Regions from separate parts of the Halopseudomonas phragmitis genome, predicted to be linked through region 3. Evidence: predicted binding sites of a transcription regulator. Region 3 holds the regulator's gene; each other region holds the start of a gene.
The links. The regulator sigma-54, encoded in region 3, starts transcription at its own class of promoters, with help from an activator protein. The targets are predictions, from matches to a motif close to ANTGGCATNNANNTTGCTNT.

Region 1 (5,598 bases), 1.5 Mb from region 3:
GGCGTGGGGCTGATGGCGGCCTATCATGACTTCAAGTCCGATCGCGGCAGCATCGACTACGGCAGCGAGGTCAACCTGCAGGCGAGCAAGGCCATCGGCAAGGTCAATCTGACCGCCAAGTATGCGCGCTATTCGGCGGATGACTTCTTTGTCGATACCGAGAAGTTCTGGTTGATGGGGCAGGTGGCGTTCTAGTGTAAACGCTGATCAAATGGGATCAGCGTAGGCTCAGTTGACGCTCCCCCTGTTTTGGACACGCCGTGAACCCGTCCTTGGGGGCTCGTAGATGCCATCCCTGGCATCTAACGGTCCAAAACAGGGGGAGCGTCAATTGAGCCACCAGACTTTGGCGTGGTTGCTCAGCGTTTTCTGATGCCTCAGTGATGCTCGCGAGTAGCGCGGAAGCGGATGTCCGGCCAGCGTTCTTCGGTCAGGCTCAGGTTGACCCGGGTCGGGGCCAGGTAGGTCAGGTGACCGCCGCCATCCACTGCCAGGTTCTCAACCGCCTTGTTGCGAAACTCCTCAAGTTTCTTCTTGTCGTCCGACTCGATCCAGCGTGCTGACCAGACGTTGATCGGCTCGTACAGACACTCGACCTTGTACTCTTCCTTCAGCCGGCTGGCGACCACATCGAACTGCAGAACCCCGACCGCGCCGAGAATGATGTCGTTGTTGCGCTCGGGGAAGAACACCTGGGTCGCACCTTCCTCGGCCAGTTCCTGCAGCCCCTGACGCAACTGCTTGGATTTCAGCGGGTCTTTCAGCCGTACCCGGCGGAACAGCTCCGGGGCGAAGTGCGGGATGCCGGTGAAACCGAGCTTTTCACCCTCGGTGAAGGTGTCGCCGATCTGGATGGTGCCGTGGTTGTGCAGGCCGATGATATCGCCGGCCCAGGCCTCTTCAAGATGCTCGCGCTCGGCCGCGAAGAAGGTCAGGGCGTCGGCAATCCGGACATCCTTACCGGTGCGTACCTGGTGCAGCTTCATGCCCTTTTCGTAGTGGCCGGAACAGATGCGCATGAAGGCAATCCGGTCGCGGTGCTTGGGATCCATGTTGGCCTGGATCTTGAAGATAAAGCCGGTGAATGGGGCCTCGGTGGCTTCCACCTGGCGCTCGTTGGCCGGCCGCGGCAGCGGCGCCGGCGCCCAGTCGACAACCGCGTCCAGCACCTGATCGACACCGAAGTTGCCCAGTGCGGTACCGAAGAATACCGGGGTCATCTCGCCCTTGAGAAAGGCCTCGGGCTCGAAACTGTGGCAGGCGCCCTGCACCAGCTCCAGTTCTTCAACGAAGTTGTCGTAGTCATCGCCCAGATAGTCGCGAGCCTCGGCCGAGTCCAACCCCTGAATCCGCTGCTGCTCGGTACGCTCATGGCCGTGGCCAGGCTGGTAGACGATGATGTAGTCGCCCTGCAGGTGATAGACACCCTTGAAATCCCTGTAGCAGCCGATTGGCCAGGTGATCGGTGCGGCCTTGATGTTGAGTACCGCCTCGATCTCGTCGAGCAGTTCGATAGGGTCGCGGATATCGCGGTCGAGCTTGTTGACGAAGCTGACGATCGGGGTGTCGCGCAGTCGGCAGACTTCCATCAGGGCGATGGTCCGTGGCTCGACCCCTTTACCGCCGTCGAGCACCATCAACGCCGAGTCGACCGCAGTCAGGGTACGGTAGGTGTCTTCCGAAAAGTCCTCGTGACCGGGGGTGTCGAGCAGGTTGATCATGCACTCGCGGTAGGGGAACTGCATCACCGAGGTGCTGACCGAGATACCGCGCTGCTTCTCCATCGCCATCCAGTCGGAAGTGGCATGGCGGTCGGATTTGCGCGCCTTGACCGTACCGGCGACGTTGATCGCCTGGCCCATCAGCAGCAGCCGTTCGGTGATGGTGGTTTTACCCGCATCCGGGTGCGAGATGATGGCGAAGGTACGGCGCTTGGCGACTTCTTTGGCGATGGCGTTGGACATGTGCTGTTCGGTTCGTGCTGAGGCAGGGAGCCACGGCACATCAGCGCCAGCCGGCTCCAGGCGGAGGTAAAGGACAATCGGCGCGTATTGTGGCCGATTGTCGTGGTCAAGACAAAGGGTATCGCTGCCCGCCGGTCAATTGCTCGTCTCAGCGAACACTTGCTCCAGGCGTTGCAGGTGGCGCTGTTTGCTTGGCTCATCGAGCCAGGCGCCCTCGAAGGCGTTGCGCCCAAGCTGGTACAGTTGCTCGCGGGTTAGCGGCAGGTGCTCGATCAGAGCCCGGTAGTTGTCGCCGATATAACCGCCGAAGTAGGCCGGGTCGTCGGAGTTGACCGTGGCCTTCAGGCCCAGATCGAGCATGCGCAGGATCGGGTGCTGGCGCAGGTCGTCGACTACACACAGCTTGAGATTGGAGAGCGGGCAGACGGTCAGGGTCAGGCCATCGGCGGCCAGCCGGCGTACCAGTGCGTCATCTTCCAGTGCCCGGTTGCCGTGGTCGATGCGGTCAACCTTGAGCAGGTCCAGGGCCTCCCAGACATACTCGGGCGGGCCTTCCTCACCGGCGTGCACGGTGATCTTGTAACCCAGTTGCTGGCAGCGGGCGAACACCCGGGCGAATTTGCTCGGCGGATGCCCGCGTTCGGAGGAGTCGAGGCCAAAGCCGTCGATCTGCTCAGCGAACGGCTGGGCCAGTTCCAGAGTTTCGAGGGCGCTGTCTTCGCTCAGATGACGCAGGAACGACAGGATCAACCGGAAGCTGATGCCCAGTTCGCGCTTGCCCTGTTCCAGGGCCCGACGGATGCCACCAATCTGCACGTCCAGACCGACGCCACGCTCCAGGTGCGCCTGCGGGTCGAAGAAAATCTCCACGTGCACCACGTTGTCTTGTTGCACGCGGGTCAAATAGGCCCAGGTCAGGTCGAAGAAATCCTGCTCGGTCAGCAGTACCGACATGCCAGCGTAATAGACATCGAGAAAGTCCTGCAGATTGCTGAACGCATAGGCTGCACGCAGGCTGTCGATATCGGCATAGGCCAGTTTGACCTGGTTGCGCTCGGCCAGTTGGAACACCAGTTCAGGCTCCAGACTGCCCTCGATATGCAGGTGCAGTTCGGCCTTGGGCATGCGTTCGGCCAGTGACAGGAGAGAGTGGGGCATGGGTATTCCTTGGACTGCGCGGTTGATCAGGCGATCCATGATACCACCTTGGCCGGCCTGATCAGGCCTTGCACAAGCACAGTGCGTCAGAACGTTGATGCGCACCGCCAGCAGGCATGGGTGCCCTTGGCGCCGGTTCCAAAGACTGTTTTTATCTATGAATTTCAGTGAGTTGATAAAAGTTGGTACAGCCATTGCTTTATTCGGGACAGGGGCAAGGCATGCAGATGAGGCGGCCGGCCTGACAATTTGATCTCAGGGCAAAGGCGTCCACCGACACGACCGTGAACAGGGTTGTGAACGTGGACGCCTTTTTTTGTGCCTGCATCGAGGGGTCCGGCCTGCGTCCTGATCGGCGAACCAACACTTTATCGAGGAGCTATTCCATGTCACATGCAGGTAATCGGGCACACCCGGGGTTGGCGACCATTGGTCGGCGACTGGCGACGGCGTTGCTGGGGGTCGGACTGTTGAGCAGCGCACTGGCCCAGGCTGCCGGGCCGCTGGAGAAAGAAGATCTGAAGTTCGGCTTTATCAAGCTGACCGATATGGCGCCGCTGGCGATTGCCTACGAGCGCGGATATTTCGAGGATGAAGGGCTGTTCGTAACCCTCGAGGCTCAGGCCAACTGGAAGGTGTTGCTCGACCGAGTGATCGATGGCGAACTGGACGGTGCGCACATGTTGGCCGGCCAGCCGATTGGCGCAACCATTGGCTTTGGTACCGAGGCCCATGTGGTTACCGCCTTTTCCATGGATCTCAACGGTAATGCGATCACTGTTTCCAACGAAGTCTGGGAGGCGATGAAACCGCATATTCCGCACGAGAACGGCAAGCCGGTACATCCGATCAAGGCTGACTACCTCAAGCCGGTAGTCGAGGGTTTCCGCGATCGCGGGCAGCGCTTCCAGATGGGCATGGTGTTCCCGGTCTCGACCCACAACTACGAGCTGCGTTATTGGCTGGCTGCTGGCGGTATTCATCCCGGCTATTACGCCCCGCACAAAGGTGATACTTCCGGCCAGCTGGATGCCGAGGTGCTGCTCTCGGTTACCCCGCCGCCGCAGATGCCGGCCACGCTTCAGGCCGGCACTATTCATGGCTACTGCGTTGGTGAGCCGTGGAACCAGCAAGCGGTGTTCATGGGCATCGGGGTGCCGGTGATCACCAACTACGAGATCTGGCGCAACAACCCGGAGAAGGTGTTCGGGGTCAGCAACAGCTGGGCCGAACAGCATCCCAACACCCACATTGCCGTGGTCAAGGCGCTGATCCGGGCCGCCCACTGGTTGGATGCCGACAATAACGCCAACCGCGCCGAGGCGGTGAAGATCCTGGCCCAGCCGCACTATGTCGGCGCGGACGAGGCGGTAATCGCCAACTCGATGACCGGCACCTTCGAATACGAGAAGGGTGATAAGCGCGAGGTGCCGGACTTCAACGTGTTCTTCCGTCACCACGCGACCTATCCCTATTACTCCGATGCCATCTGGTTCCTGACCCAGATGCGCCGTTGGGGCCAGATCCCCGAGCACAAGCCTGACAGCTGGTATCTGGACATGGCCAAGAAAGTCTATCGCCCGGAAGTCTACCGCCAGGCCGCCGAGGCGTTGATCGCCGAAGGCAAGCTGCCGGCCTCGGTGTTCCCTGACTTCGCCACGGAAGACGGCATGCGGGCGCCGCAGAGCGAGTTTATCGACGGTGTGGTGTTCGATGGCCGAACCCCCAACGACTACCTCAACAGCCTGACGATCGGACTCAAGGGCGAGCAGAAACTCTGAAACGCCTTGGCCCCGCGGCTGCGGGGCCGGGCTGAGGTGCATGAACATGACCAATCGACTGATTCACTACCTTGAAATGACCGGCTTCACCTGGATGGTGCCGGTGGTGCGCCTGGTGCGCGGCGAGAACCTGCGCGAACAGCTCGGTGAGCTGTTCAACCGGGTCGGTCTGCCGCTGCTGGCGATCGCAATCTTCCTGCTGCTGTGGTCGGCGCTGGCGGCCCAGGTGAAGACCAGCCTGGGCGACTTGCCTGGCCCCGTTCAGGTCTGGGAGCAGGCCGGCAACCTGTATGCCGAGCATCAGGCCGAGCGCGGGCGTGAGCGGGCCTTTCTCGAGCGTCAGGTCGAACGCAACGCCCGGCTACTGGAAGCCGACCCCAACGCTGAAGTGCGCTGGCGCAGCTACACCGGCAAGCCGACCTTTGTCGATCAGATTTTCACCAGTCTGAAGACCGTCTTCGCCGGTTTCGTCCTGGCCAGCCTGATAGCAATCCCGATTGGCGTAGCCTGTGGCCTGAGTCCGCGTCTATATGGGGCGATCAGCCCGCTGGTGCAGGTGCTTAAACCAGTGTCGCCACTGGCCTGGCTGCCGATTGTGACCATGGTGGTCAGCGCCGTGTACGTCTCCGACGACCCCTGGTTCCAACGCTCGTTCGTCACCTCGGCGATCACCGTGATGCTCTGCTCACTATGGC
Region 2 (5,598 bases), 1.9 Mb from region 3:
CCCGTCTGATTCGCCAGGACGCCGGCGAGGATCTGATCCCGATCATCTTTCTCACCAGTCTGAGCGAGACGACGGCGCTGGTGCAGTGCCTGGAAGCTGGCGGCGACGATTTTCTTACCAAGCCTTACAACCCGATCATTTTGCGAGCCAAAATCCAGGCGTTCCAGCGCATGCAGGAGATGCACCGGACCCTGCAGAGCCAGCGTGACCTGATCGCTAGCCAGCATCGCAACCTGTTGCGTGATCAGGAGCTGGCCAAGATCATCTTTGATCGGGTGGCCCATGCTGGCTGTCTGGGGGCGCCCAATCTGCGTTATCTGCAATCGGCCTTCGCTATGTTCAACGGCGATATCCTGCTGGCGGCCTACAAGCCTGCTGGAGGTATGCATATTCTGTTGGGCGATTTCACCGGGCACGGACTGTCGGCGGCCATTGGCGCCATGCCATTGGCCGAGGTGTTCTATGCCATGACAGCGCGCGGCTTCCATCTGCGTGACATCCTGCTTGAACTCAACCACAAGCTCGGGCGGATTTTACCGGTGGGCATTTTCTGTTGCGCGGTACTCATTGAGATCAGTCCGGGCAAAGGTCTTGTTGAGGTCTGGAACGGTGGTTTGCCTGAGGTATTGATCATCGGCCCGCAGGCCGAACTGCTACACCGGATTCCCTCCGCGCATTTGCCGCTGGGAGTGGCCAGTGCCGAGCGTTTCGACCCCAATCCGGTGGTGCTGTCGGTAGCTCCGGGTGAGCGGCTGCTGTGCTGGACCGATGGCGTGATCGAGAGTCGCAATCAGGCCGGCGAGCAGTTTGGCGAGCAGCGGGTAATGGCTGTGCTGGAGCGCCAGGCCGGGCTCCCGGCTATGGTGTTTGATGCGTTGCTGGAAGATATCGAGGCGTTCCACGGTAGCCCAGAGGATGACCTAAGCCTGCTCGAAGTGGTCATGGGGGAGAACGGCATTCAGCCGCCGGCTCAGCGTCAACTGGCCAGCGATCATCTGGCCGCGCAAGACTGGCAATTGTCCTACCAGTTTCGAGCGGCTTCGATTCGTAAGCATAACCCCTTGCCATTTCTGCTAGAGGTGCTGATGGATGTGCCGGGGCTGCGTGAGCACGCCGGCAGCCTGTTCACCATTCTCACCGAGTTGTATAGCAATGCCCTGGAGCATGGCCTGCTGGCGCTGGACTCCAGCTGGAAACGTGATTCAGCAGGCTTTAGTCGATATTACGCCGAACGTAATCGGCGCCTACAGCAACTTGATGACGGCTGGATCCGTGTGTCGCTGGATCACCGGCCATTGGCGCAGGGGGGCGAGTTGCTCATCGAGGTGGAGGACAGTGGCCGGGGTTTCAACCCGCCAGTTCCAGAAGACAGTACCGATGGCTATGCCGGACGCGGCCTGGCGCTGATCCGGGCGCTGGCGCGGGATATGAGCTTCAGCCCGGCCGGCAACCGGGTGGCGGTGGTCTTTGAGTGGCGGCTTGGGCATACTAGGGAACCTCTGAAAAACTAGCTGCGTTGGCAATACTGCGTTAAAAACAGCCTCAAAATGCTCATTTACACCACGTAAACTCCGCTTTTTCGGCTGTTTTTGCCTTGTCTTGCCGGCCTCGCCTACGTTTTGCAGAGGTTCCCTAGTTGACTTGATGCGCTGGAATTGACTAATAAACAAGGATCGTATGCCCGTAACATTGCCTGATCTTGATCAAGAGGTACAAGCGAACCTGCGTGAACTGATGCAGGACGATTTCGCGTTATTGCTCGCCACCTTTCGTTCTGACGCTCAGCAACGTTTGCACCTGATGAGCTACTGCCTGGATTGTCAGGACTGGGAAGGTTTTCGCCAGCAGGCCCACAGTTTCAAAGGCAGTTGTGGCAATATCGGTGCCCGGGCGCTGGAACAGTCCTGTCTCGCTGCCGAGCTGGCTGGCCAGCAGGCGGATGGCGACAGGGCCAAACAGGCGCTGGCCGACATGCGCAGGTGCTTTCAACGCCTGCAGCCACTGCTTTCCCCCTGAATCGCTTCGTTATTCCAATAAGCTGGCCCGTAGTTTGCTTGGAGTCGGTAACGCTACCGATTGCATGCATTAACCTACGGAGACCGCGCAATGAATGTCACTCAGAATCTGCTGCTGTCGCTTGGCCAGGATTTGCGCCAGGCAGGACTGTTCAGTGACGAGCAGATCCAGGCAGTATCACTGGATGGCGAGACCCCGGAGTCCTTTGCCGAGATCCTGGCGGGCCAGAACCCTGAACGGCTTGAGGCGTTGATCGAGCTGCTGAATGGTGATGATCCGGATGCGGCGAGGGTGGCAATTGAAGCCTTGACCCTTGCCGCCGACGGCAAGGAGTTGCCGGTCGACCCGCTGGCTGCGGAAATGACCGAGGCCGGCGAGATGGAAGTATCCGATCCGACTCTGGCCAATGCCGCACCGGAGGTCATTGCCGCGATTGCCGATGAGTGGGTACGTTGGCTGGACAATGCCCGTACCATGACCTCAGGAGTGGCCGTTGACCCGAGTCAGAGCCAGTCCAAGGTTGCACAGCCTGCTGAAGACTCCCGCTCAGCGGTCGGCAAGGAGCGGCTGGATCTGCTCGAGATGAAGCTCAATCTGCGGCAAATCACGGCCCAGCCTGCGGCCGCCGAGAGCAGTTTCGCCGCGCGGTTGGGCGATAGCCTGGACAGCGTGTCGGGATCAGGTCGCAGTGACGGCGAAACGGGTGATGCCGCTCAACGCCTGGGGGCGGCGCAGCAGGCTGCAGCTCAAGGTGCGCTGACCAGCCGTGCGGTAACCGCGACTTCTCAATCGCTGGGTGTTCCCTTTGGGCAGAGCGGCTGGGGGGACTCCGTAGTGGAAAAGGTGATGTGGATGTCCAGCCAGAATCTGCGGGGTGTGGAAATCCGTTTGGACCCGGCTGAGCTGGGGCCGCTGGAAATTCACATCCAGAGCCGTGGTCAGGAACACCAGGTGCAGTTCGTCAGTCAGAATGCTGGGGTGCGCGAGGCGCTGGAAGCGCAGGTCTTCAGGCTGCGCGAACTCTTCACCCAGCAGGGGCTGGAGTTGCACAGCGTTTCGGTCGGCGACTCGGCGCCCGACGGTCAGCAGGGCCGCGGTACCGGCTCAGGGCTTGCCGCCAATGCCGGGACCAGTCAGCCCGGCCTGGATGCTGAACCGGAGGTCGAGTTGCTCAATCAGGTCGTGCAGCAGATCAGCAATCAGCGTCTGGTTGATTTCTATATTTGATAGCTGGCGCGACCCAAGACATTTGCCGTTCAGGCCTATATCCTACACACATCCTTTCAACAACTCCCAGATTGGCACGGGAGTTGCTGAATTCAGTTAAAACGGGCGTTCAAGCCTGCGATGTGACGGAATATTGGCATGGCAAAGCAGCAAGCAGCGGCGGCGCAGGTCGCAGCAGAATCGTCGGGAAAGAGCCGTAAAACCCTGTTTGTGCTGGTTGGCGTCGGCTTGCTGGCGCTGCTGGTCTCCCTTGGGGGCGTCGGTTTTTTTCTGCTTGGCGGTGATCGCGATGAGACCACCGAAGCACCGGCCGAGCCAGTGGCCCCGGTGCGAGCCATGGCGCTGTATCAAACGCTGGAGCCGCCGTTCGTGGTCAATTACAGCCATGCCGGCCGGCAGCGTTATATGCAGGTGAGTGTGGCCTTGCTGGGTCGAGATCAGGGCGGCATGGCGTCGCTGAACCGGCATTTGCCGCTGATTCGCAACCAACTGGTCATGCTGTTTTCCAGCGAGGAGTTCGAGGTATTGCTGACTCCGGAGGGCAAGGATGAGCTGCGCCAGCGCGCAACTCTGGCGGTTCAGGCCCTGCTGGAAAAAGAAGTGGGCAACCCGGTAATTGAGTCGGTGCTGTTCACCAACCTGGTTCTGCAATAGGAAACCCTTATGGCTGTTCAGGATCTGCTCTCACAAGATGAAATCGATGCCCTGCTGCATGGTGTCGATGACGGTGCGATCGATACCGATGATGATGCCGATCCGGGGTCGGTCAAAAGCTATGACCTGACCAGCCAGGATCGCATCGTCCGGGGTCGGATGCCGACTTTGGAGATGATCAACGAACGCTTTGCCCGTTATACCCGGATCAGCATGTTCAACCTGTTACGCCGCTCAGCCGATGTCGCGGTTGGCGGTGTTCAGGTGATGAAATTCGGTGAATATGTACACTCGCTGTACGTACCGACCAGTCTCAACCTGGTTAAGATGAAGCCATTGCGCGGTACCGCACTGTTCATTCTGGACGCCAAGCTGGTGTTCAAGCTGGTAGACAACTTCTTTGGTGGCGATGGCCGGCATGCCAAGATCGAGGGGCGTGAATTCACGCCGACCGAACTTCGGGTGGTACGGATGGTGCTGGATCAGGCCTTCGTCGACCTCAAGGAAGCCTGGCAGGCGGTCCAGGAAGTGAATTTCGAGTACGTCAACTCCGAGGTCAATCCGGCCCTGGCCAATATCGTCAGCCCCAGCGAGGTGGTGGTGGTCTCGACTTTCCATATCGAGCTGGACGGTGGCGGTGGCGATCTGCACGTGACCTTCCCCTATTCGATGATTGAACCCTTGCGTGAGGTGCTGGATTCAGGGGTGCAATCAGATGTGGATGAACATGACGAGCGCTGGGTGCGCGCATTGCGTGAGGAAATTACCGGGGTCAAGGTGCCGCTCAGTGCCACTGTGGTTCGGCGTCAACTCAAAGTCAGGGATCTGCTCAGCATGCAGGTCGGTGATGTGATTCCGGTCGAGTTGCCCGAACAAATGGTGTTGTGCGCCAACGGCGTGCCCACCTTCAAGGCCAAGCTGGGTGCGGTCAAGGGTAACCTGGCCCTGCAAATTCTGGGGCCGGTGCCACGCCCGCGCTGAGTGTCACTGGACAATAACGAAACACTAGAGGAACGAAACGATGGCTGATGACGGCAAGCCTGATGAAGTCACCCCTGAGGAGCAGGCGCTGGCCGATGAGTGGGCGGCCGCGCTGGAGGAGGCTGGAGACGCCAGCCAGGATGATATCGATGCCTTGCTGACGCAGGATCAGGGTGCCCGGGTACCGATGGAAGAGTTCAGCTCCTCGGCGAACAATGTCGATGACGGGCCATTCCAGTCGGTCGACGGCCCGAATCTGGATGTGATCCTGGATATTCCTGTCACCATTTCCATGGAAGTCGGCAATACCGATATTACCATCCGCAACCTGCTGCAGTTGAACCAGGGCTCGGTGGTCGAGTTGGATCGGCTGGCCGGTGAGCCGCTGGACGTCAAGGTCAACGGTACTCTGGTTGCCCATGGTGAGGTGGTGGTGGTCAACGAAAAGTTCGGTATTCGTCTGACCGATGTGATCAGCCCCTCTGAACGGATCAAGAAGCTGCGTTGATGAAACCAACAGCAATCGTATCCTCTCCAGTCCGGGCCGCCGCCGGTCTGTCTGCGGCAAAGCCATGGCTGAAAGTACTGTTGGTTCTGACCGGAGTGTTGGCGTTGCCGTTGGCCGGCTGGGCTGATACTCCGGCGGCCAATGCCCCAAGTGCCACCCAGATGTCCCTGACTTCGCAGTTGGCGCAATTGGGTGTTGGCCTGATGGTTGTG
Region 3 (5,598 bases):
TTACCCCTTCGCTGCCTGCGCTGGCACTGCCGAGCGACAGCGAACAACCGATTCGCATCCAGGCCAACAGCGCCACCCTGGATGATCGCAACAACACTGCGGTCTACACCGGCAACGTGATTGTCACCCAAGGCACCATGCGCCTGACCGGCAACCGGGTGACGCTCAATACCGATGCCAATGGCGAGGTCAGCAAAATCGTCTCGGTCGGCAGCCCGGCCACTTACCGGCAGACCCCCCGCGAAGGCCAGACGCCGATCAACGCCCGCGGTCTGACCATCGAATATCACGCCGATGTCGAACGCATCATCCTGATCGAGCAGGCCTTCCTCGAACAGGACAGCAACACCTTCCGCGGCGAATACGTCACTTATGACATTCAGCGCCAGGTAGTCGATGCCGGCCGGGCACCGGGCGCCAGCGGCCCCAGCGCCAGTGGCGACGAACGCATCGAAATCATCATTCAGCCGCGCAGACGCAGCGAGTAAGCCAGCCATGACAACCCTAGAGGCGCGCCACCTGGCCAAGGCCTACAAGGCCCGCAAGGTGGTCCGGGATATCTCGGTCACCATCAACAGCGGCGAGATCGTCGGCCTGCTGGGCCCCAATGGCGCCGGCAAGACCACCAGCTTCTACATGATCGTCGGACTGGTAAAGGCCGACGAAGGGCATATCCTGATCGACGGCAAGGACATCACCGCCCTGCCAATGCACGGCCGCGCCCGTCAGGGGATCGGCTATCTGCCCCAGGAAGCCTCGATCTTCCGCAAGCTGTCGGTAGCCGACAACATCATGGCGATTCTGGAAACCCGCAAAGACCTGAACCGCAAGGGCCGGCTGGGCAAACTCGACGCCCTGCTGCGCGAGTTCCACATTCACCACCTGGCCGACACCAAGGGCATGAGCCTGTCCGGCGGCGAGCGCCGCCGCGCCGAAATCGCCCGGGCCCTGGCCAGCGAACCCAAGTTCGTACTGCTTGACGAACCTTTCGCCGGGGTCGATCCGATTTCGGTCAACGACATCAAACAGATCATCCAGCATTTGCGTGACAAGGGGATCGGCGTGCTGATCACCGACCACAATGTGCGCGAAACTCTCGACATCTGCGACAAGGCCTATATTGTCAACGACGGCCATATCATCGCTGAAGGTGACGCTGAAGCTGTGCTGTCCAACCAGTTGGTCAAAGATGTCTATCTTGGGCACACCTTCCGCCTGTAAAAGCGCACACATTTCAGGCATGCTAGAGGCCTGTACGGTTTATTGGTTAACACCCGCCGCACAGGCCGACAGGGAGGGTGGGCCTGGCCTCGGAATGGTTAGACTCAGCGCATAAGGTATTTCGCCAAACAATGAAACCCACGCTCGTCCTCAAGATGGGGCAGCAGCTGACCATGACCCCTCAGCTGCAGCAGGCCATTCGACTACTCCAGCTATCCAGCCTCGATCTTCAACAAGAGGTTCAAGAGGCCATGGAGGCCAATCCGCTGCTGGAAATGGCCGACGATGGCGATGACGACTATCCCAGCGCCAGCCAGGAAAACGGCCTCGACAGCGACGACGCACCAGCAGTCACTCTGCCCGAGCCAGTCGAGCTTGACTCCATCAGCCCGCACAGCGACGACGAAGGCAACTGGAACGAACAGATCCCCAACGAGCTGCCGGTCGATACCCAATGGGAAGATGTCTACCAGACTTCGGCCAGCTCACTGCCCAGCAACGATGACGAAGACTGGGACTACACCTCGCGCACCGGCACCGGCGAAACCCTGCAGAGCCACCTGGAATGGCAGCTCAACCTGCTGCCGATGTCCGATACCGACCGCATGATCGCCACGGCCCTGATCGATGCGATCAACGCCGACGGCTATCTTGAAGAAACCCTTGAAGAGATTCTGGCCTCCTTCGATCCGGAACTGGAGATCGAACTGGACGAGGTCGAAATGGTCCTGCACCGCATTCAGCAATTCGAACCGGTCGGCATTGCCGCCCGCGACCTGAGCGAATGCCTGCTGCTGCAACTGCGCCAGTTGCCAAGCGACACCCCACTGCTCGAACAGGCGATGAAGGTGGTCAAGGATCACCTGGAACTGCTCGGCAACCGCGACTTTGCCCAGTTGATGCGCCGCACCCGGCTCAAGGAAGACCAGTTGCGGGTGGTCATCGCCCTGATCCAGACCCTGAACCCGCGCCCAGGCGCGGAAATCGCCTCTGGCGAGCCGGAATACGTGATCCCCGACGTGATCGTGCGGCGCGACAACCAGCGCTGGATCGTCGAACTGAACCAGGATGCCGTGCCCAAGGTCCGGGTCAACGGCCACTACGCCTCGATGGTACGCCGAGCCGACAGCAGCGAAGACAACACCTACCTGCGCAACCACCTGCAGGAAGCCCGCTGGTTCATCAAGAGCCTGCAGAGCCGCAACGAAACCCTGATGAAAGTTGCCAGCCAGATCGTCGAGCATCAGCGCGGGTTCCTCGAGCACGGCGAAGAAGCCATGAAGCCTCTGGTCCTGCACGACATCGCCGAAGCGGTAGGCATGCATGAATCGACCATCTCGCGGGTCACCACCCAGAAATACATGCATACCCCGCGCGGAATCTTCGAGCTGAAGTACTTTTTCTCCAGCCACGTCAGTACCAGCGAGGGCGGCGAGTTCTCCTCCACCGCTATCCGGGCACTGATCAAAAAGCTGGTTGCAGCGGAAAACCCGAAGAAACCATTGAGCGACAGCAAGATCGCTGGTTTACTTGAAGAACAGGGGATCCACGTAGCCCGACGGACCATCGCAAAGTATCGCGAGTCATTGAACATCGCCCCGTCGAGCGAACGAAAGCGTTTGGTTTAACCCATACAGATCAATGAATTCGGTAGTAACAAGTGGCAACATGGGTACCACACCGGTACCCGGTAACAACAGCCAACCAGGAGAAGCCGTATGCAACTAAACATTAGCGGTCATCAACTCGACGTCACCGAATCCCTGCGCGACTACATCAACGAAAAAATGGCCCGCCTTGAGCGGCACTTCGACAGGATCACCAATGTTCAGGTGACCCTGGAAGTCGAGAAGCTGCGCCAGAAGGTCGAAGCCACCCTGCACATCGCCGGGGGCGAAGTGGTCGCCAACGCCGAGCACACGGATATGTATGCAGCGATTGATTTGCTTACCGACAAGCTCGACCGGCAGCTGATCAAGCACAAGGAAAAACACCTGGATCGCCAACAAGGCGCCAACGACCGTTAATCCCGGCCCAACAGAGTCATGCAAATAACCCACATACTGACCCCCGAGCGCACCTTCTCCGGTGTGCAAGGGGGCTCGAAGAAACGTGTGCTGGAGCTGATCGGCAAGCTGATTGCCCAGCACACCGACCTCGACGCCGACACTATCTACGAAAACCTGATTGCCCGGGAAAAGCTGGGTTCGACCGGCTTCGGCCACGGCATCGCCATTCCCCACTGTCGGCTCACCGGCTGCGAACAGGCCGTTGGCGCCTTGCTGCAACTGGAAAGCAAGATCGATTACGACGCTCTGGACGGCGAACCGGTAGACCTGATTTTCGTATTGCTGGTCCCCCAGGAAGCCACCGAGCAACACCTGCAGATTCTCAAGATGCTGGCCGAAAAGCTTGACCAGGCCGAGCTGCGCGAAGCACTGCGCAAGGCTCCGGACGCCAGCAGCCTGTACCAGACAATGGTCGGCAGCGACGGGAGCTAAACATGCGTCTGGTTGTGGTCAGTGGCCGTTCCGGCTCAGGCAAGAGTACCGCCCTACACCTGCTGGAAGACAACGGCTACTACTGCATCGACAACTTGCCAGCCGGCCTGCTGCCAGAGCTGGCCAAGGAAGCCAACAACACCGAGCTGAACCTGCCCAAGGTGGCAATCAGCATCGATGCGCGCAACCTGCCCAGCGACCTGCGGCGCTTCCCCGAGTTGCTCAAGCAGGTCCGTGACGCCGGCATTCGCTGCGATATTCTGTTCCTTGCCGCCACCGACGAAGTGCTGATCAAGCGCTTCTCCGAGACCCGGCGCAAACACCCTCTGACCGACAGCAGCCACTCGCTGGCCGAGGCCATCGCCGAAGAACTGCGCCTGCTTGAGCCGATCATCGACCTGGCCGATCTCAAGATCGACACCAGCCACCTGACCCTCTATCAGCTGCGCGAACAGCTCAAGCAGCGGCTGCTCGGCAGCGATGCCAAGCAGCCCTCGATTCTGATTCAGTCATTTGGTTTCAAACGCGGCGTGCCGGTCGATGCCGACCTGGTTTTTGACGTGCGCTGCCTGCCCAACCCGTACTGGAATCCTGACCTGCGGCCCTATTCGGGCAAGGACCAGCCGGTCTGCGAGTTCCTTGAGGCCCAGCCGGATGTTCAGGAAATGTACCAGGACATCTTCCAGTTCCTGCAAAAATGGCTGCCGCGCTATGCCGCCGGCGAGCGCAGCTACATGACCATCGCTATCGGCTGCACCGGCGGCCACCACCGCTCGGTCTACCTGGCCGAACGTCTGGCCCGGGAACTGGGCGACACCAGCACCAACAACCTTATCCTCCGTCATCGCGACCTGCCCTGACCATGCCGACTACCCGCGTTCAAATCATCAACAAACTCGGCCTGCACGCCCGCGCAGCCGCCAAATTCGTCGGCGTCGCCAGCCGCTACGGCTGCCAGGTAAAAATCGGTCAGAATGAACAAAGCCAGGTCGATGGCAAAAGCATCATGCAAGTGATGATGCTCGCCGCCAGCAAAGGCAGCGAAGTCAGCATCACCTGCGAAGGAGAACAGGCCGAGCAGGCTATGGAAGAACTGCTGGCCCTGATCAATGATTATTTTGGCGAGGGTGAATAGATTCAGGCACTGAAGCCGGGGCCTACGCGCCGCCCACCGTCATCCCATCCACCAACCAGCTCCCGGTCAGATAGTTGCCGCGCCGCTCCACATCGCTGCCAACACAGCGCAATTGACGGAACATATCGCGCAGATTACCGGCAATGGTGACCTCCTTGACCGGATGCACGATCTGGCCATTTTCGACCCAGAACCCACCAGCACCCCGTGAGTAGTCACCGGTCACCCCGTTGACACCCTGCCCCATCAATTCCGTCACCAGCAGCCCCGTGCCCATTTCCGCCAACAGCGCATTCAGATCGCCGGCATTGCTGGTAATGTGCAGATTGTGAACCCCGCCGGCATTGGCCGTACTGGGCAGACCGAGCTTGCGTCCGGAATAGCTGCTGAGCATCCAGCTCTTGAGTACCCCATCCTCGACGAAGGCCTGCTCCCGAGTGGCCAGCCCCTCGCCATCGAAAGCCGCACTACCCAATGCCCGCAGCAGATGCGGGCGCTCATCGACCGTCACCCAGGCAGGGAACAGCGGCTTGCCGAGGGCATCAAGCAGAAAGGTCGACTGGCGATACACCGCACCACCGGCAATCGCCCCCATCAGGCTGCTCAGCAGACCGGCGGCCTGATCGGCCACAAACAGCACCGGCACCTTGGCGGTCTTGATCGAGCGCGCCCCGATCCGCGCCAACGCCCGTTCGGCCGCCTTGCGCCCCAGAGCATCGGCCGCAGGCAACAGCTCAGCCT
Region 4 (5,598 bases), 2.0 Mb from region 3:
ACCTATCTGGGGCTGGTCTTGGGGCAGGTGGTGCTGACGGTCATGCCGGAGCTGGATATCAAGCATCTGCTGTTGGTCGCGATGTGCTTCTCCCTGTGTCTGGTACCAGTCGCGGTTACCAAGCGCCTGCATCCTGCACCGTTGCACCCGGCACCACTCAAGGTCCGGTTATTTGTGCAGCGGATTCCGCAGGCCTTGACCACTGTCGCGGTTGCCGGCTTGCTGCTGGGCGCGTTCTATGGACTTGCTCCGGTGTTTGCCAGCGGTGTTGGTTTGAGCACCTCGGAAATCGGGGTATTCATGGCCGTGGCCATTGGTGCTGGTTTGTGCGCGCAGTGGCCGGCAGGCTGGTTGTCGGACCGTTTTGAACGCAGTCGGACCATTCAGTTGAATGCCATTGTGCTGACCGGAGTGGTGTTGATCATCGCTCTGACGGCGGCTCCCGATTTTGCCTTGCTGGTGCTGACTGCGATGTTTGGGGTGCTAGCCTTCACTCTTTATCCTTTGGCGGTAGCGTTGGCCAACGACCATGTTGAGCAGGAGGAGCGGGTGCCGCTCTCGGCAATGTTGCTGGTGACCTTCGGTCTGGGTGCCAGTTTGGGGCCTTTGCTGGGTTCGCTGGTGATGAAGCAATGGGGCATTGAGATGCTCTATGTGTTTATGGCCTGCTGCAGCATGATTCTGGTGGTCAAGGTCAGACCGGGTACGGTAACGGGTGATCATCTGGTCGAAGAGGCGCCAGTTCATTTTATGCCGGCTGCCGGTAACGTAGTGAGTTCACCGCTGGCGGCTGCTTTGGATCCGCGGGTTGATGAGCAGATGGTGGTCGAGCAGATGCTGGACGATGGTGATGCGCTGGCTGCAATGAGCGAGCGGGACGAAGATCAGGCCGATCATCGCCCCGGCTAGACAGGGTCAGAACAGATCATTCTTCTCAAAACGGCGGGCCTCGCGCTGGAGTTGGTTGACGAAGCGGTCGATCTGGCGCTGGATATTGGGACTGGCCTGCTTGAACTTGATTCCTACCTGGGTTTCATCCTGGTTGGCGTCGTAGTGGCAATGACGGATTTCCACGCTTACCGGCATGCGCCCGCTATCGGGTAGTTCCAAGTAACTGAGGTCGAACACTTCGCCTGGTTGCAGGCGTTCGTGCCAGGCACCGGCAAGGCGGATTTTGCAGCCGGTGGCGGATATGTCGATCAGTTGGCCGTTGGCTTCATAGCTGCGCTGACTGTGGACCAGTCCGAGTTTGGTATTGAGCCCGCGGGCTACAGCTGCCCTGAACGCGCCACGTTTCTGGTGATAGGTCAATTCAAGCGGCAGGCTGGTTTCAAACGCCGGAGCGTCATCGAGCATGACCTGGCGGGCGCTCGGACAGTACCAACGAATATGCACGCCGTCACGCCAGGCGTCCACCTGAAAGGCTTCCTGCTGGCTCATGTAGCGATTGCCTTCCTGGGGGATCAACTCATCGATCCATAGACGATCACTGTCCAATTGGACGATAAAGCTCTGAAACGCCTGGTGGCGATCATCGAAGCTGATTTTCAGCGGTTCACGGTGTTGCTGCAAACCTTTGAGCAGGGCCAGGATTTCGATGCTCGAACGAATCTCGCGGGGCGGCTGTGGGCCAGCTTCTTCTTCAAACAGGTTTGACACTTAGGTATCTCGGCTCGAACGACAATCGGTCAACTATAGCAGGCTGATGGCCTTGTGACAGCCATCTCAGGCCTTGCTCAATGGCCTGCCTTGACTGCCATGAATTTGACCCAGGCGATCATACAAATTGCTACTGGGTTCGCCTTGGTTGCGCAGCATGTCGAGCAGGCGCACCGTGACGTGCTGGTTGTGATGAACCAGTCGGGCGTTGCGCTCATTGGCTTCACGGCATTGTTGCAAAGCCTGAAGCAGTTCCCGGTATTGAGTGTGCAAGGCTTCGCCGTGAGTGTCATGGATATGACGCTCAAGTTCGCCGGTGGCGGCCAGGCCCTGGCTCTGGCAGTAGCTGGTGAGCGCGCTGTCCAGTTGGCTCAGTGCTTCTATCGCGGGGGCTTTGGCGGCTACCAGAGTGTCAAGCTGCTGTAGGTCGCGGGCGCTGAGAGCGGCCAGTTCCTGGTCCAGAAGCTCAATGAATTGACGCCCGTGCTCAAGGGTACGCTCAATGATGGCGTTAAGGTCTTGCATGCGGTGGCTCCTTGGCGCTAGCCGCCACTCGCACAGGGGGAGTGGCGGGGATCAGTTTTCCAGGTTCAGCAGCTTGTCGGCAATACGGGTGCTGTCGACGCTGTAGTTGCCCTGGGCGATAGCCTGGCGAATCTGGGCGACGCGTTCACTGTCAACTTCCGGCAAATCGCGCAGGCGTTCTTCAATAGCCTGCAATTGTTGTGCCTGGCTGCTGAGCTTGACTGCGGTATCTGCCGCCGGCGGGCTGGCCGGAGCCTTATTGGCCTGGTCTTTGCTGGCGCTTTCGAGCCCAGCATCGCGCTTACCCGCTGCGGCGCCACTCTGGGCGCTACGGCTGCTGCCGTTGGCATTGTTGGAAGCGTTGAAGTCAATAACCATTCTGTTGTCCTCAGGACCTAATATTTTCTATCAACACCTGTAACGGCCGATGTTGGAAAAACTTTAGGAAAAAAACCTGTGACAGGGCGCACAAAATGCCGCAGGTTGCTGATGCCGCAGTATAACCCAGTCGGTTGCTCCTTCACATCGCCACCTGCACCTGCCCGGGGCCCAGAATGCGGGCGGTGACCACTCTGCCCGATCGGGTGTTGCGGACCCGGATCTGACTGCCGGTGATGCCGCCTTCCAGGGCTTCGCCGGGCATACGCACAGCTATCTGGGCGTTGGCGGCGCTGATCACTACCTTGTCGCCACGCCGGACCACTTCATCGAGTTCAAGCTGGCTGGCACTGATGGCGCTATCGGCGCTGATCGGGCGGCGTACCCGCATGCCGACCACCTGGCTCGGGTCGGTCAGGTAGGTGTCTCCCAACTGGCCGATGTCCCGTTCCAGCAAGGCGATATCCTGGTTGCCGATCACGTTATGGCGCCCCAGCGGTCGGACAGCCACTACTACGTTCTGATACAGGCTGACCTGGGCAGGAACAAATAGTCGCCAGCGATTTTCACCTTCGCAACTGACGCGCACCGTGACCCGACCGACCGGCACTGCCGGACTTTCCAGGCTGACGCTGAGGTCTTGGTCGGCACACTGCGGCAGACGCAGGCGCGGGTCCAGTCGGCTGACCTGGATTTGATAGCGGGCCTCGCGGGCACTGCGGGCCAGGTGCATTTCTATTTCATCCTCAAGAAATGCAGTAGTCGCGCCGATAAGCTGATCAATCAGCGGATTGGCCGAGCTGGCGGCGGAAAAAAATACCGTCAAAGCCATGCACTGTTTGAGAAAACGCATACAATACACCTGGATGGCAAAGGTTGCTGCCCGTCAAGTTGTTGGCATTGCGTTGAATCCAGCAAGAAGCGTGCCGTTCTGCTTACCGTGACCCATAATGTCTATAAGGAGTTGCTCATGGCTGGCGTGATGGATTCGGTCAATCAGCGTACTCAGTTGGTTGGCCAGAATCGCCTGGAGCTCTTGCTGTTCCGGTTGGCGGGCAACCAGCTTTACGGCATCAATGTGTTCAAGGTCAAAGAGGTGCTGCAATGCCCCAAGCTGACCTTGATGCCCAAACTCAACCCGGTGGTTCGTGGTGTTGCGCATATCCGTGGCGGTACGCTACCGATTCTCGACCTGAACAAGGCAACTGGCGGTCCAGGGCTGAGCAACCTGGACAATACCTTTGTGATCATTACCGAATACAACACCAAGGTTCAGGGTTTTCTGGTGCGCTCGGTCGAGCGGATTGTCAACATGAACTGGTCAGAGATTCATCCGCCGCCACGCGGGACAGGACGTGAGCACTACCTGACGGCGGTGACTCGGGTTGATGACCAGATGGTCGAGATCATCGACGTCGAGAAGGTGCTGGCAGAGGTCGTGCCGGTCAACGAGCACTTGTCTCAGGGCCTGGTTGACGAGCAGACACAGGCCGAAGCGGTGTCGCGCAAGGTCCTGATCGTTGATGATTCGTCAGTAGCGCGCAAGCAAGTCAAGCGTTGCCTGGAAGAGGTCGGGGTTGAGGTGGTTGCGCTCAACGACGGCAGGCAGGCTCTGGACTGGCTCAAGGCGTTGGCCGATAGTGGCGAGGATGTTTCCAGCCATCTGTTGATGATGGTTTCGGATATCGAAATGCCGGAAATGGACGGTTATACCCTGACTGCCGAGATTCGCAATGATTCTCGTCTCAATGGCTTGCATGTGATGCTGCATACTTCCTTGTCAGGGGTGTTCAATCAGGCCATGGTGAAGAAGGTTGGCGCGGATGATTTCCTGGCTAAATTCAAGCCGGATGAACTGGCTGGCCGGGTGGTCGCCAGGCTGCATGCCCTGAGGGGAGAGGCGGGTGCCTGAGAGTGGATTTGAATTGATTATGGGGCAAGCTGCGTGACGTCATCCAGTCAGGATTTTCAGGTGTTCCGGGAGTTTCTGGAAAAGGCCTGCGGCATTGTGTTGGGGGACAACAAGCAGTACCTGGTGGCCAGCCGGCTCAATCGGTTGATGGATCAGGAAGGCATCAAGAGTCTCGGTGAATTGGTCAAGCGGATTCAGTTCCAGCCGCGTGGCGGCTTGCGTGAGGCGGTCATTGATGCCATGACCACCAATGAAACCTTGTGGTTTCGCGATGTCTATCCCTTCGATGTGCTCAAAAACCGATTGATTCCTGAGTTCATTCGGGATAATCCCGGTCAGCGCCTGCGGATCTGGTCGGCGGCCTGTTCTTCGGGGCAGGAGCCGTATTCGCTGAGCATGGCGATCGATGAGTTCGAGCGCGCCAATCTGGGCCAGTTGCGCGGTGGTGCCCAGATCGTCGCGACCGATCTGTCGGGCGGTATTCTCAATGCGGCAAAGGGTGCCGAATACGACAGTCTGTCGGTTGCCCGGGGGTTGTCCCAGGATCGCCTCAATCGTTTTTTCGATCCTGTCGGGCCGGGGCGCTGGGTGGTCAAGCCGGCTATTCGCAATCGGGTCGAGTTTCGGGCGATGAACTTGCTCGACAGTTACGCCATGCTCGGCAAGTTCGATATCGTCTTCTGCCGCAATGTTCTGATCTACTTTTCGGCGGAAGTGAAGAAAGACATCCTGCGACGCATGCATGCCACGCTCAAACCGGGCGGGTACCTGATGCTGGGGGCTTCCGAAGCTCTCAACGGTTTGCCTGAGCTGTACCAGATGGTGCAGTGCAGTCCGGGGATTGTTTACAAGGTCAAGTAGGGTTCTCTGATTCTGCTGATTCTGATTGCCGCCCGCCCTGGGCGGCAATTTGCCTTTTGCCTTTTGCCGCTTTTTGCCATTGCCAGCTTTGCCGCTTGCCGGTCAAGTCTTGCCGCACGGCGTTCTTTATATCTTCTATCCCATTGAAAATAAAGGGATTGGCGTTTTGGCACGGGCTTTGCTTTTGAACTCCTGAAAGTTATCGGTCGGCTAGCAGCCGGAGTGGGAGTGTCACTATGAGCCTGAATTTTGAGCGTGCCCTG

Region 1: BVH74_RS07810 (CmpA/NrtA family ABC transporter substrate-binding protein) is a predicted target of sigma-54. The motif match lies at 3,304-3,323, and genes of this name have one in related genera.
Region 2: BVH74_RS09715 (flagellar basal body-associated FliL family protein) is a predicted target of sigma-54. The motif match lies at 3,314-3,333, and genes of this name have one in related genera.
Region 4: flgA (flagellar basal body P-ring formation chaperone FlgA) is a predicted target of sigma-54. The motif match lies at 3,474-3,493, and genes of this name have one in related genera.

What each region holds. Positions count from the first base shown of each region.
Region 1 covers NZ_CP020100.1:1,687,510-1,693,107, forward strand. Annotated here, with positions in the region: gene BVH74_RS07795 (alginate export family protein) at 1-195, shown strand, start outside; gene BVH74_RS07800 (peptide chain release factor 3) at 378-1,964, opposite strand; gene BVH74_RS07805 (adenosine deaminase) at 2,100-3,122, opposite strand; gene BVH74_RS07810 (CmpA/NrtA family ABC transporter substrate-binding protein) at 3,509-4,903, shown strand; gene BVH74_RS07815 (ABC transporter permease) at 4,950-5,598, shown strand, end outside.
Region 2 covers NZ_CP020100.1:2,109,365-2,114,962, forward strand. Annotated here, with positions in the region: gene BVH74_RS09700 (fused response regulator/phosphatase) at 1-1,511, shown strand, start outside; gene BVH74_RS09705 (Hpt domain-containing protein) at 1,678-2,016, shown strand; gene BVH74_RS09710 (flagellar hook-length control protein FliK) at 2,107-3,243, shown strand; gene BVH74_RS09715 (flagellar basal body-associated FliL family protein) at 3,382-3,897, shown strand; gene fliM (flagellar motor switch protein FliM) at 3,907-4,878, shown strand; gene fliN (flagellar motor switch protein FliN) at 4,919-5,386, shown strand; gene fliO (flagellar biosynthetic protein FliO) at 5,386-5,598, shown strand, end outside.
Region 3 covers NZ_CP020100.1:236,372-241,969, forward strand. Annotated here, with positions in the region: gene lptA (lipopolysaccharide transport periplasmic protein LptA) at 1-488, shown strand, start outside; gene lptB (LPS export ABC transporter ATP-binding protein) at 496-1,221, shown strand; gene BVH74_RS01060 (RNA polymerase factor sigma-54) at 1,353-2,849, shown strand; gene hpf (ribosome hibernation-promoting factor, HPF/YfiA family) at 2,940-3,248, shown strand; gene ptsN (PTS IIA-like nitrogen regulatory protein PtsN) at 3,267-3,722, shown strand; gene rapZ (RNase adapter RapZ) at 3,725-4,582, shown strand; gene BVH74_RS01080 (HPr family phosphocarrier protein) at 4,585-4,857, shown strand; gene pmbA (metalloprotease PmbA) at 4,880-5,598, opposite strand, start outside.
Region 4 covers NZ_CP020100.1:2,242,816-2,248,413, forward strand. Annotated here, with positions in the region: gene BVH74_RS10375 (MFS transporter) at 1-909, shown strand, start outside; gene BVH74_RS10380 (flagellar brake protein) at 916-1,659, opposite strand; gene BVH74_RS10385 (flagella synthesis protein FlgN) at 1,726-2,184, opposite strand; gene flgM (flagellar biosynthesis anti-sigma factor FlgM) at 2,236-2,562, opposite strand; gene flgA (flagellar basal body P-ring formation chaperone FlgA) at 2,705-3,415, opposite strand; gene BVH74_RS10400 (chemotaxis protein CheV) at 3,533-4,474, shown strand; gene BVH74_RS10405 (CheR family methyltransferase) at 4,508-5,335, shown strand; gene flgB (flagellar basal body rod protein FlgB) at 5,572-5,598, shown strand, end outside.